2 regions of the Billgrantia sulfidoxydans genome follow, and region 2 is predicted to be linked to the other one. Evidence: riboswitches for the same ligand, from Rfam matches in the RefSeq annotation. Region 2 holds a riboswitch; the other holds the start of a gene.
The links. Region 2 has a riboswitch for thiamine pyrophosphate ahead of tenA (thiaminase II). Riboswitches for the same ligand answer to the same signal wherever they lie in the genome.

Region 1 (4,640 bases), 2.1 Mb from region 2:
TCGGGCATCGAGTTTCTGCTGCTCTCGCTGGGGCTGGCTTGGAAGATCAATCAGTTCAAGAACGAGAAGCTCGCCGCCGAGCGCGCCACGCTCGAGCTGCAGCGCTCCCTCAACGAGCGGCTGGAAGTGGAGGTAGAGCAACGCACGCACGAACTGGAGCGAGCCAACCAGCGGCTCACGGCGCTGGCGCGCACAGACCCCTTGACCGGCCTGCTGAACCGCCGCCAGTTCCATGAGCTGGTCGAGGAGAAGCTGCAGGAGCGACGACGCAGCGGTCTGCCGCTGCTGTTCGCAGTGATGGATATCGACGACTTCAAGCGGTACAACGACGCCTACGGCCATCAGGCAGGCGACGAGGTGCTGATGCGGGTGGCCACCATGCTTCAGGACCACTTCCAGCGCGCCGGCGACCGGTTGTTCCGTCTGGGCGGAGAGGAATTCGGCATCCTGCTCGAGGCCGATTCGCTGGAGGCGGGGCAGCATGCGCTGGAGCGCTTCCGCCAGGCCCTGGAGCAGCTTCGAATTCCCCACGAGACATCGTGCTATGGAGTGGTGACCGGCTCCTTTGGCCTGGTGTGCTGCCGCGACTGTCGCAAGGTGCCCTCCGCCATGGCCCTGTATCGTCAGGCGGACCTGGCGATGTACGAAGCCAAGGAGCGGAGTCGTAACCGGGTGGTGACCCGATCCATAGCCGAGGTACTGGAGTAGCCTTGAAGCGAGGATGCACGGAGGTCGCATGGACAATGTCTTTACGTTGACGTTAACTGTCGATACCACAAGGATAACGAAGGCTCAACCATGACCGCACCGATCAGCCGCTTCCCCGTACCCGAATCGATCGAAGATCTGCCCGACGATATCCGCGAGGCCATCCTGGCCGTACAGGAGAAGGCCGGCTTCGTGCCAAACGTGTTCCTGATGCTGGCGCATCGCCCCGATGAATTCCGCGCCTTTTTCGCCTACCACGATGCCCTGATGGAGCGGGAATCCGACACCCTGACCAAGGCGGAGAAGGAGATGATCGTGGTCGCCACCAGCGCCCGCAACCGCTGCCTCTACTGCGTGGTGGCTCATGGCGCGCTGGTGCGCATCTACAGCAAGGCCCCGCTGCTGGCCGACCAGGTGGCGATCAACCACCGCACCGCGCCGATCAGCGAGCGCCACCGGGTGATGCTCGACTTCGCGCTGTACTGCGGCCTGGAGTTGGGCGAACTCACCGATGAATGGCAGGCCCGCCTCGTCGAGGTCGGCTTCACCCACGAGGACATCTGGGACATCGGCGCCATCACCGCCTTCTTCGGCCTCTCCAACCGCCTCGTCACCCTCACCGGCACGCCGCCGAACCCGGAGTTCTACCTGATGGGCAGGGTGCCGCGGGAGAAGTAGCGGCCTCGCAAGGCGGGGTGTGGCGTTTCAGAGGCGGCACGCTTCCAACAGCATCCGCACCGGCTCGAGCTGGCTGACGTGCAGCGCCAGCACGCTGTCGCCGGAAGCGTCGTCTGCCGGGCGGATCACGGCGAATTCGCCCTCTTCGAGATGGAATTCGTGGATCTCGCGGGGGCCTTCCGCGGTGCGGCACTGGATCGAGCGGTAGCTGTCGTCCTCGCCGTAGGTGAGGCGGTGATAGACCTTGAAGAAGGTGTAGAGCGTGAGCCCTTGGTCGAAGGCGGGCCAGCGCGCCGGGATGGTGCGCGTCTCCTCGTCGAGGGCCTGTCCCTTGGCCTCGGCGGCGGCGATGGCGTCGGCCAGCGGTGCGGCGAGCAGCGAGGCGTCGTCGCGAGGCAGCGGGGCAGCGCCGTCGATGGCCCGCTGGTGGTCGCTGCTGATCCGCGCCAGGTCGTCGAGCGAGGCGATGCGGTAGTCGGCGTGGGCCAGGTCGGCGGGCTCGAAGCCGCCGTTCTCCCAGCCATGAATGACCCGCAGCGTCAGTCGGCCATTGGCCAGCGGCTCGCCGACCAGTGCCTGCAGGGCGACTCGCAGGTGCAGCTGGCGCTCGACGGCCAGGTTGTCGAAGGCGGAGTAGGGGTCGGCAAAGAGGTGGTGAAGGTGCCCGGGGGCGTGTTCCTTGGCTTCGCTAAACATGGCGGTTCCCTGCGAGGGAGGAGTGTTCTGGTTTTTTCATTGTTATATCATTTCCAGAGGCTCGAGGTCATATCGGCTCGTGTAGGGCCGGCTTGAGTCTCGTGATGACCCATACCTTCACTGTCGCCAGGGGAGTCTCGCTACGGCGAGGCTGAGAGAGCGCCAGGCGCTGACCCTGGAACCTGATCCGGTTCATACCGGCGGAGGAAGTGCGACATGTTCTACCTGACGTCAGCCGTGCTCGGCGCGGCGCTGCTGTGCTTTGCCTTCCTGGGCCTGCATGCCCGCCGGGCCGACGGCCCTCTCGACGACTACGTCACCGCCCGCAACTCTCAGTCCGCCGCTACCTTGGGGCTGTCGTTCCTGGCCTCGGGCATGGGCGCGTGGATCCTCTTCGCGCCGCCGGAGATCGGCGCCTTCGTCGGCCCGGTGGCGCTGGCGGGTTATGCCATCGGTTCGGCGCTGCCGTTCATCGTGCTGGGGCTCTACGGCCCGGCGATCCGGCGCCAGCTGCCTGAGGGGCGCAGCATCGGCGAGTTCGCCGAAGCCTGCTACGGCACCGGCGTGCGGCGCTGGGTGGCGCTGGTCTCGGTGCTCTACATGGCCTGCTTCCTGGCCGCCGAGCTGACCGCTATCGGTGCGATTACGGCGCTGCTGTCGGAAGTACCGCCGGCACTGGTGGTGATCGGCGTGGCCGCGACCACGCTGCTCTACACTGCCATCGGCGGCCTGCGGGCGAGCCTGGCCACCGATCGCTGGCAAGCGTGGCTGCTGATCGCCCTGCTGCTCATCGTGGGCGGCGTCGCCCTCGTGCGTCTGCCCGAGATGCCCGTCGGGGCAGCGCTGCCGTCGATTCCCGTCGACGGCGCACTGGGCGTGGCGCTGACCCTGGTCATCGCGGTCACCGCCGCCAATCTCTTCCACCAGGGATACTGGCAGCGGGTCTGGGCCGCCCGCGACGAGCGTGCGCTGCATCGCGGCGCCTGGCTGGGCGGCGCGACTACCGTGGCGGTGGTCGCGCTGGTGGGCGGGCTCGGCATGCTCGCGGCGATGAGTGGCCTGACGCTCGGTGAGCCGCCGATGCCGTTCTTCGCGCTGCTCGGCGAGGCGCCGGGCTGGCTGGCGCTGCCGGCGCTGGTCTTGGCGGTCACGCTGGTCGCTTCCAGCGTTGATACCCTGCAGAACGGCATTGCCTCGCTGGTGGTGGCGGGGTCCGGCAGGCGTGGGCTCTCCATCGGGGCGGCGCGGCTGGTCAGCGTGGCGCTGATGGTGCCGGTGGTGATCGTGGCGCTGCAGGGGCTCTCGGTGCTGCGCCTGTTCCTGATTGCCGATCTGCTGTGCGCCGCCATCGTGGTGCCGGTGCTGCTCGGTCTGTGGCGGCGCATGACCCCGCTGGCCGCGATGGCGGGAGGCATGGCGGGCCTGCTCGGCGCCATCCTGCCGGGCTGGGTCGCCCAGGGCAGCCTGGCGGCCGGCGTGCTGGCGGCGAGCTTTCCGGGCAGCATTCCCACGCTGCCGCCGTTCCTCGGTGCGCTGGCGGCCTCGACCCTGGTCAGCCTGGCCGTGGCGAGCGCGGCGCCCCACGAACGCGCCCGCCCGCTGTGAGCCGGTCGCAGGAGCGCTCCCCGGCGGTTGCGTCGCGGGGCGTGAAGGTCGCGAGGCAAAGGTCTAGCTTGATATCGATGCCGTGACTTGCGAATCTGTTGTTGATTATTTTAAGCACAAGCGGAAAGTATATTCGACGTCAACAACGACAATCGCGAGGACGACATGACCCAGGAAAACGGAAAAGCGGCGGGGCAGCTGGCTCGAGTGCTGGCCCGCAAGGATGTGCTGGCGCTGGCCTTCGGCGCCATGATCGGCTGGGGGTGGATCGTGCTGACCGGCAGTTGGATCCAGTCGGCCGGAAGCCTGGGCGCGATCACGGCCTTTCTGGTCGGCGGGCTGATCATCGTGCTGGTGGGCCTCACCTACGCCGAGCTCGCCTCCGCCATGCCCCAGGTGGGCGGCGAGCATGTCTACAGCTACCGGGCGCTGGGGCACTTCGCCTCCTTCCTGTGCACCTGGGCGATCACCCTGGGCTACGTCAGCGTGGTGGCCTTCGAGGCCGTGGCGTTGCCCACCGTCGTCGAGCACTTGTTCCCCGACTACGCCGTGGGGCACCTGTGGACTATCGCCGGCTGGGAGGTGAAGGCGACCTGGGTGGCCGTCGGGGTGGCCGGCTCGGTGCTGATGATGTGGGTGAACTACGTGGGCATCCGCACCGCGGCACTGCTGCAGAAGCTGGTGACCCTGCTGATCCTGGTGGTGGGCATCCTGTTCATCACCGGCGCGCTGTTCCAGGGCAGCACAACGACCATGGAGCCGCTGTTCTCCGTCGAGCAGGGGGTCCTGGGGGGCATCATGCTGGTGATCATCATGGTGCCTTTCATGTTCGTGGGTTTCGACGTCATCCCCCAGGCGGCCGAGGAGATCAACCTGCCGTTTCGCGAGATTGGCCGCGTATTGATGATCTCGGTGATCATGGCGGTGTTCTGGTATTCGTTCATCATCCTCGG
Region 2 (4,640 bases):
GCTGGACTTCTCCGGCAGCCGGGTGGAAATGATCGCCTCGGCGAACGACGGCGAGACACTGCGCACCCTGCTGGTGGCCCGCCAGGCACGCCTGCGAGGCGGCCTCGACTGGCCCGGGCGCGAAGCACACCGCAGGCCGCTGGCCGGCACGCTGCGGCTGGACGGCCTGCTCGACCGACTCGGTTTCCTCAATGCTCTCCTGCCCGAGGAGCAAGGCCTGTCGGTGCAGGGCAGCGGCAGGTTGCGCGCCGACCTCCATTTTGCCGAGGGGATGCCCTCATCCGGTAGCCGGCTCGAGGCCCACTCCGACCGACTCGCCGCCCGTTTCCTGCACTACGAGGCCTTCGGCGACGGCTCGCTCGAGTTGGAGGTCACCGATCCCGGCGCCACGCTGCATCTCAGCCTGCCCCGCTTCGGCCTGCGCCGCCAGGAGACCGAGGGTGCGCTGATCGAAGGGCGCCTGCTGGAGCTTCGCAGCCGGGCGCGCCACTTCGGGCTGCCCGAGGGCCTTCGCCAACTGAGCACGCACATCGACATGCCCCACGTGGTGGCGCCAGACCTCGCGGCCTTCAACGCCTACCTGCCGGAGGGTGGTGGCATCAGCCTGATCGAAGGCCAAGCACGCCTCGCCGCCCAACTGCACCTGGATGGCATGAGCGCCGCCGGCCACCTGGAACTGCGGGCGCCCCAGGCCCGCCTCGCGCTACATGACCAGATTCTCGAAGGCGAACTGCACCTGGCAACCCGCCTCGCCGATGGCGACCTGGAGACCCTCACCTTCGATATCTCCGGCTCTCGACTGGGCCTCGAGAACGTGCACCTGACCGATGACGGCGGCAACCTCACCCGTGGCTGGTGGGCCCGGCTCGACGTGCCCGAAGGCAACATGCGCTGGGAAACACCGTTGGCCCTCGACGCCCGGCTCGACCTGGCCATGCGCGACAGCGGCTTGCTGGTCCGCCTGCTCGTCGATGCCGCCCGGGAGCGGCGCTGGCTGCGCGAACGCCTGACGCTGGGCGAGGTGCACGGCGAGGCGAGAGTGATGCTGAACGACGATACCGTCCGAGTGGAGAACATCGCCGTGCAGGCCGGCGAGCGTCTGGAGCTGCTGGCCAACCTCGCCCTGCGCGACTCGCATCTGGCTGGCCGCGCCTTTGCCCGCTATGGGCCGCTGCGGCTGGGCATCGAACTGGATGGCGAACGCCGCCGCTGGCAGTTGCGCAACGCCCGGTCGTGGTATGCCGGCGGCCAACCCGCCAGCGAGCTGACGCTGCCCGATAGCGAGACCTGGTTCGAACGCCTGGAGGTGCCGACCGAATGAGCCAAGGGGTACGTATGGCTGGAAAGCGGCCAACGACCTGCTAGACTGGCCACAACGCTTGACGGGGTGCCGGTGGAACCGGCTGAGATCGCCATACGATATTCTGAATCAGAGTGTCGTCACGGCGGGGCCCGTTGAACCTGATCCGGCTCGTACCGGCGTAGGAATCAAGCGGTGACCAGGGCGCCAGTATTCCCTTCTCAGCCCTGTCCCACTCTTCTCCCCTTCGCCCGCACTCCGGATCCTTTCACACCGGAGGCCAGATGGGCTATCGCTTTACCGACCTGACCGACGCCTGCCACGACGACTGGCGCGCCTACATCGAGCACGGCTTCGTGCGCCGGCTGGGCAGCGGCACCCTCGACGAAGGCGCCTTTCGCCACTACCTGCAGCAGGACTACCTGTTCCTGATCCACTTCGCCCGCGCCTACGCCCTGGCCGCCTACAAGAGCCGCACCCTGAGTGATCTGCGCCAGGCCCATGAGGGGCTCAAGGCGATTCTCGACGTGGAGCTCGAGCTCCACGTGGGCTACTGCCGCGAGTGGGGCATCACCGAGGCGGAGCTGGCCGCGCTGCCCGAGGCCAGGGCCACCCTGGCCTATACCCGCTACGTACTCGATACCGGCAACCGTGGCGACCTGCTCGACCTCCACGTGGCGCTGGCCCCCTGCCTGGTGGGCTACGGCGAGATCGCCAACTGGCTGAACGCCCAGCCGGATACCGTGCGCGGCGACGCCAATCCCTATGACGCCTGGATCGCCATGTACGCAAGCGACGACTTCCAGGTCGCCATGCGTGCCGAGCTCGAGTGGCTCGACGCCCGCCTGGCCGACGTCACCCCGGCGCGCTTCGCCGAGCTGGCCGAGGTGTTCCGCGATGCCACCCGGCTCGAGATCGATTTCTGGCAGATGGGGCTCGACCACAGCCTCTGACGCCCCCTGACCGACAACAACCATCAAGGATCCTAACCCATGAGCAAGACCGCCCACTTCCTCGCCGAGACCGCCAAGGTCGACGAAGCCGCCATCCAGCCGCTGCCCGGCTCGCGCAAGGTCTACGTCGAAGGCTCGCGACCCGACATCCGCGTGCCCTTCCGCGAGATCAGCCTGTCGCCGACCAAGACCTCCGGTGCAGACGAGGAGAACCCACCGCTGCTGGTCTACGATACCTCCGGCCCCTACACCGACCCGGCGGCCAGCAATGATTTGCGCCGCGGCCTGCCCGAGCTGCGCCGCGCCTGGATCGAGGAGCGCGGCGACACCGAGTTCCTCGACGGCCCCACCTCCGAGTACGGCAAGCGCCGCGCCAGCGACCCCATGCTCGCCCCGCTGCGCTTCGACCTGACCCGCACGCCCAGGCGCGCCAAAGCGGGGAAGAACGTCACCCAGCTGCACTACGCCCGCCAGGGCATCGTCACGCCGGAGATGGAGTTCATCGCCATTCGCGAGAACCAGCGTCGGCAGGCGTTGGGTACGGCAGAAGTGGAGCGCATCCTCGGCCATCAGCATGCCGGCCAGGGTTTCGGCGCCAGGCTACCCGAAGAGATCACGCCGGAGTTTGTGCGCGCCGAGGTAGCCGCCGGCCGGGCAATCATCCCCTGCAACATCAACCACCCCGAGTCCGAGCCGATGATCATCGGCCGCAACTTTCTGGTGAAGATCAACGGCAACCTGGGCAATTCGGCGGTGACCTCCTCCATCGAGGAGGAAGTCGATAAGATGACCTGGGGCATCCGCTGGGGGGCGGACACCATCATGGACCTCTCCACCGGCCAGAACATCCACGAGACCCGCGAGTGGATCATCCGCAACTCGCCGGTGCCGATCGGCACGGTGCCGATCTACCAGGCCCTGGAGAAGGTCAACGGCGTGGCCGAGAATCTTACCTGGGAGGTGTTCCGCGACACCCTGATCGAGCAGGCCGAGCAGGGCGTGGACTACTTCACCATCCACGCCGGGGTGCTGCTGCGCTACGTGCCGCTGACCGCCAAGCGCGTCACCGGCATCGTCTCCCGTGGCGGCTCGATCATGGCCAAGTGGTGCCTGTTCCACCACCAGGAGAGCTTCCTCTACACCCACTTCGAGGAGATCTGCGAGATCTGCAAGCAGTACGATGTCGCCTTCTCGCTGGGCGACGGCCTGCGCCCGGGCTCGGTGGCCGACGCCAACGACGAGGCGCAGATGGCCGAGCTCAAGACCCTGGGCGAACTGACCCGCATCGCCTGGAAGCACGACGTGCAGGTGATGATCGAGGGCCCCGGCCACGTGCCCATGCACCTGGTCAAGGAGAACATGGACAAGCAGCTGGAGTACTGCGACGAGGCGCCGTTCTACACCCTCGGCCCGCTGGTCACCGACATCGCCCCGGGCTACGATCACATCACCTCCGGCATCGGCGCGGCGATGATCGGCTGGTACGGCTGCGCCATGCTCTGCTACGTGACGCCCAAGGAGCACCTCGGGCTGCCCAACAAGGACGACGTCAAGACCGGCATCATCACCTACAAGATCGCCGCCCATGCCGCCGACCTGGCCAAGGGTCACCCGGCCGCCCAGCGCCGCGACAATGCCCTGTCCAAGGCGCGCTTCGAGTTCCGTTGGGAGGATCAATTCAACCTCGGCCTCGACCCGGATACCGCGCGCGAGTACCACGACGAGACCCTGCCCAAGGACTCCGCCAAGGTCGCCCACTTCTGCTCCATGTGCGGACCCAAGTTCTGCTCCATGAAGATCACCCAGGAGGTGCGCGACTACGCCGCCGAGCACGGCCTCGACGGCGACGCGGACGCGGTGATGAAGGGCATGGAGGAACAGGCGGAGAAGTTCCGCCGGCAAGGTGCGGAACTCTACAAGGAGGTGTGAGCACCGCGACCTTGTCGCAAGACGATCACGCCGGCCAAGCGCCGGCGTGTTTTTTTGTCGCCACAGGCGACAGCATGGAGCGCTCGGATGTAGCCTGTAGAAATATGCAAGGAGAAGTGCGGAGGGAGCGAGCCCATGTCACACCTGCACGTCGCGCTGGTGACCGAGCGCCCCGAGGTAAGCCTCATTCCCATTCTGCAGTTGCGCCCACAGCGGATCGTGCTGATACCCTGCCAATCCCCCCCCCAGGCGACCGAGCGGCTGGCGATCCTGCTGCGTCACGAGCTGCCCCCCGGCACCGCGATCGAGACACACCCCAGACTTCCCGCCGACGAACCCGATCGCTGTGCCCGCTATGCCGACGAACTGGCCGAGACCCTGTATCGCCAGCAGTTCGACACGCCCACCCTCTCGGTGACCCTGGATGCCGGCGGCTGCAGCACGCTCATCGCCCTGCT

Region 1: another riboswitch for thiamine pyrophosphate. It lies ahead of HNO51_RS16820 (sodium:solute symporter family transporter); the one in region 2 lies ahead of tenA (thiaminase II).

Annotation. Positions count from the first base shown of each region.
Region 1 is NZ_CP053381.1:3,652,207-3,656,846, reverse strand. It holds gene HNO51_RS16835 (sensor domain-containing diguanylate cyclase) at 1-708, shown strand, start outside; gene HNO51_RS16830 (peroxidase-related enzyme) at 799-1,386, shown strand; gene HNO51_RS16825 (hypothetical protein) at 1,414-2,082, opposite strand; TPP riboswitch at 2,201-2,309, shown strand; gene HNO51_RS16820 (sodium:solute symporter family transporter) at 2,299-3,687, shown strand; gene HNO51_RS16815 (APC family permease) at 3,853-4,640, shown strand, end outside.
Region 2 is NZ_CP053381.1:1,275,428-1,280,067, reverse strand. It holds gene HNO51_RS06025 (hypothetical protein) at 1-1,321, shown strand, start outside; TPP riboswitch at 1,374-1,505, shown strand; gene tenA (thiaminase II) at 1,585-2,253, shown strand; gene thiC (phosphomethylpyrimidine synthase ThiC) at 2,293-4,182, shown strand; gene HNO51_RS06010 (PDDEXK family nuclease) at 4,318-4,640, shown strand, end outside.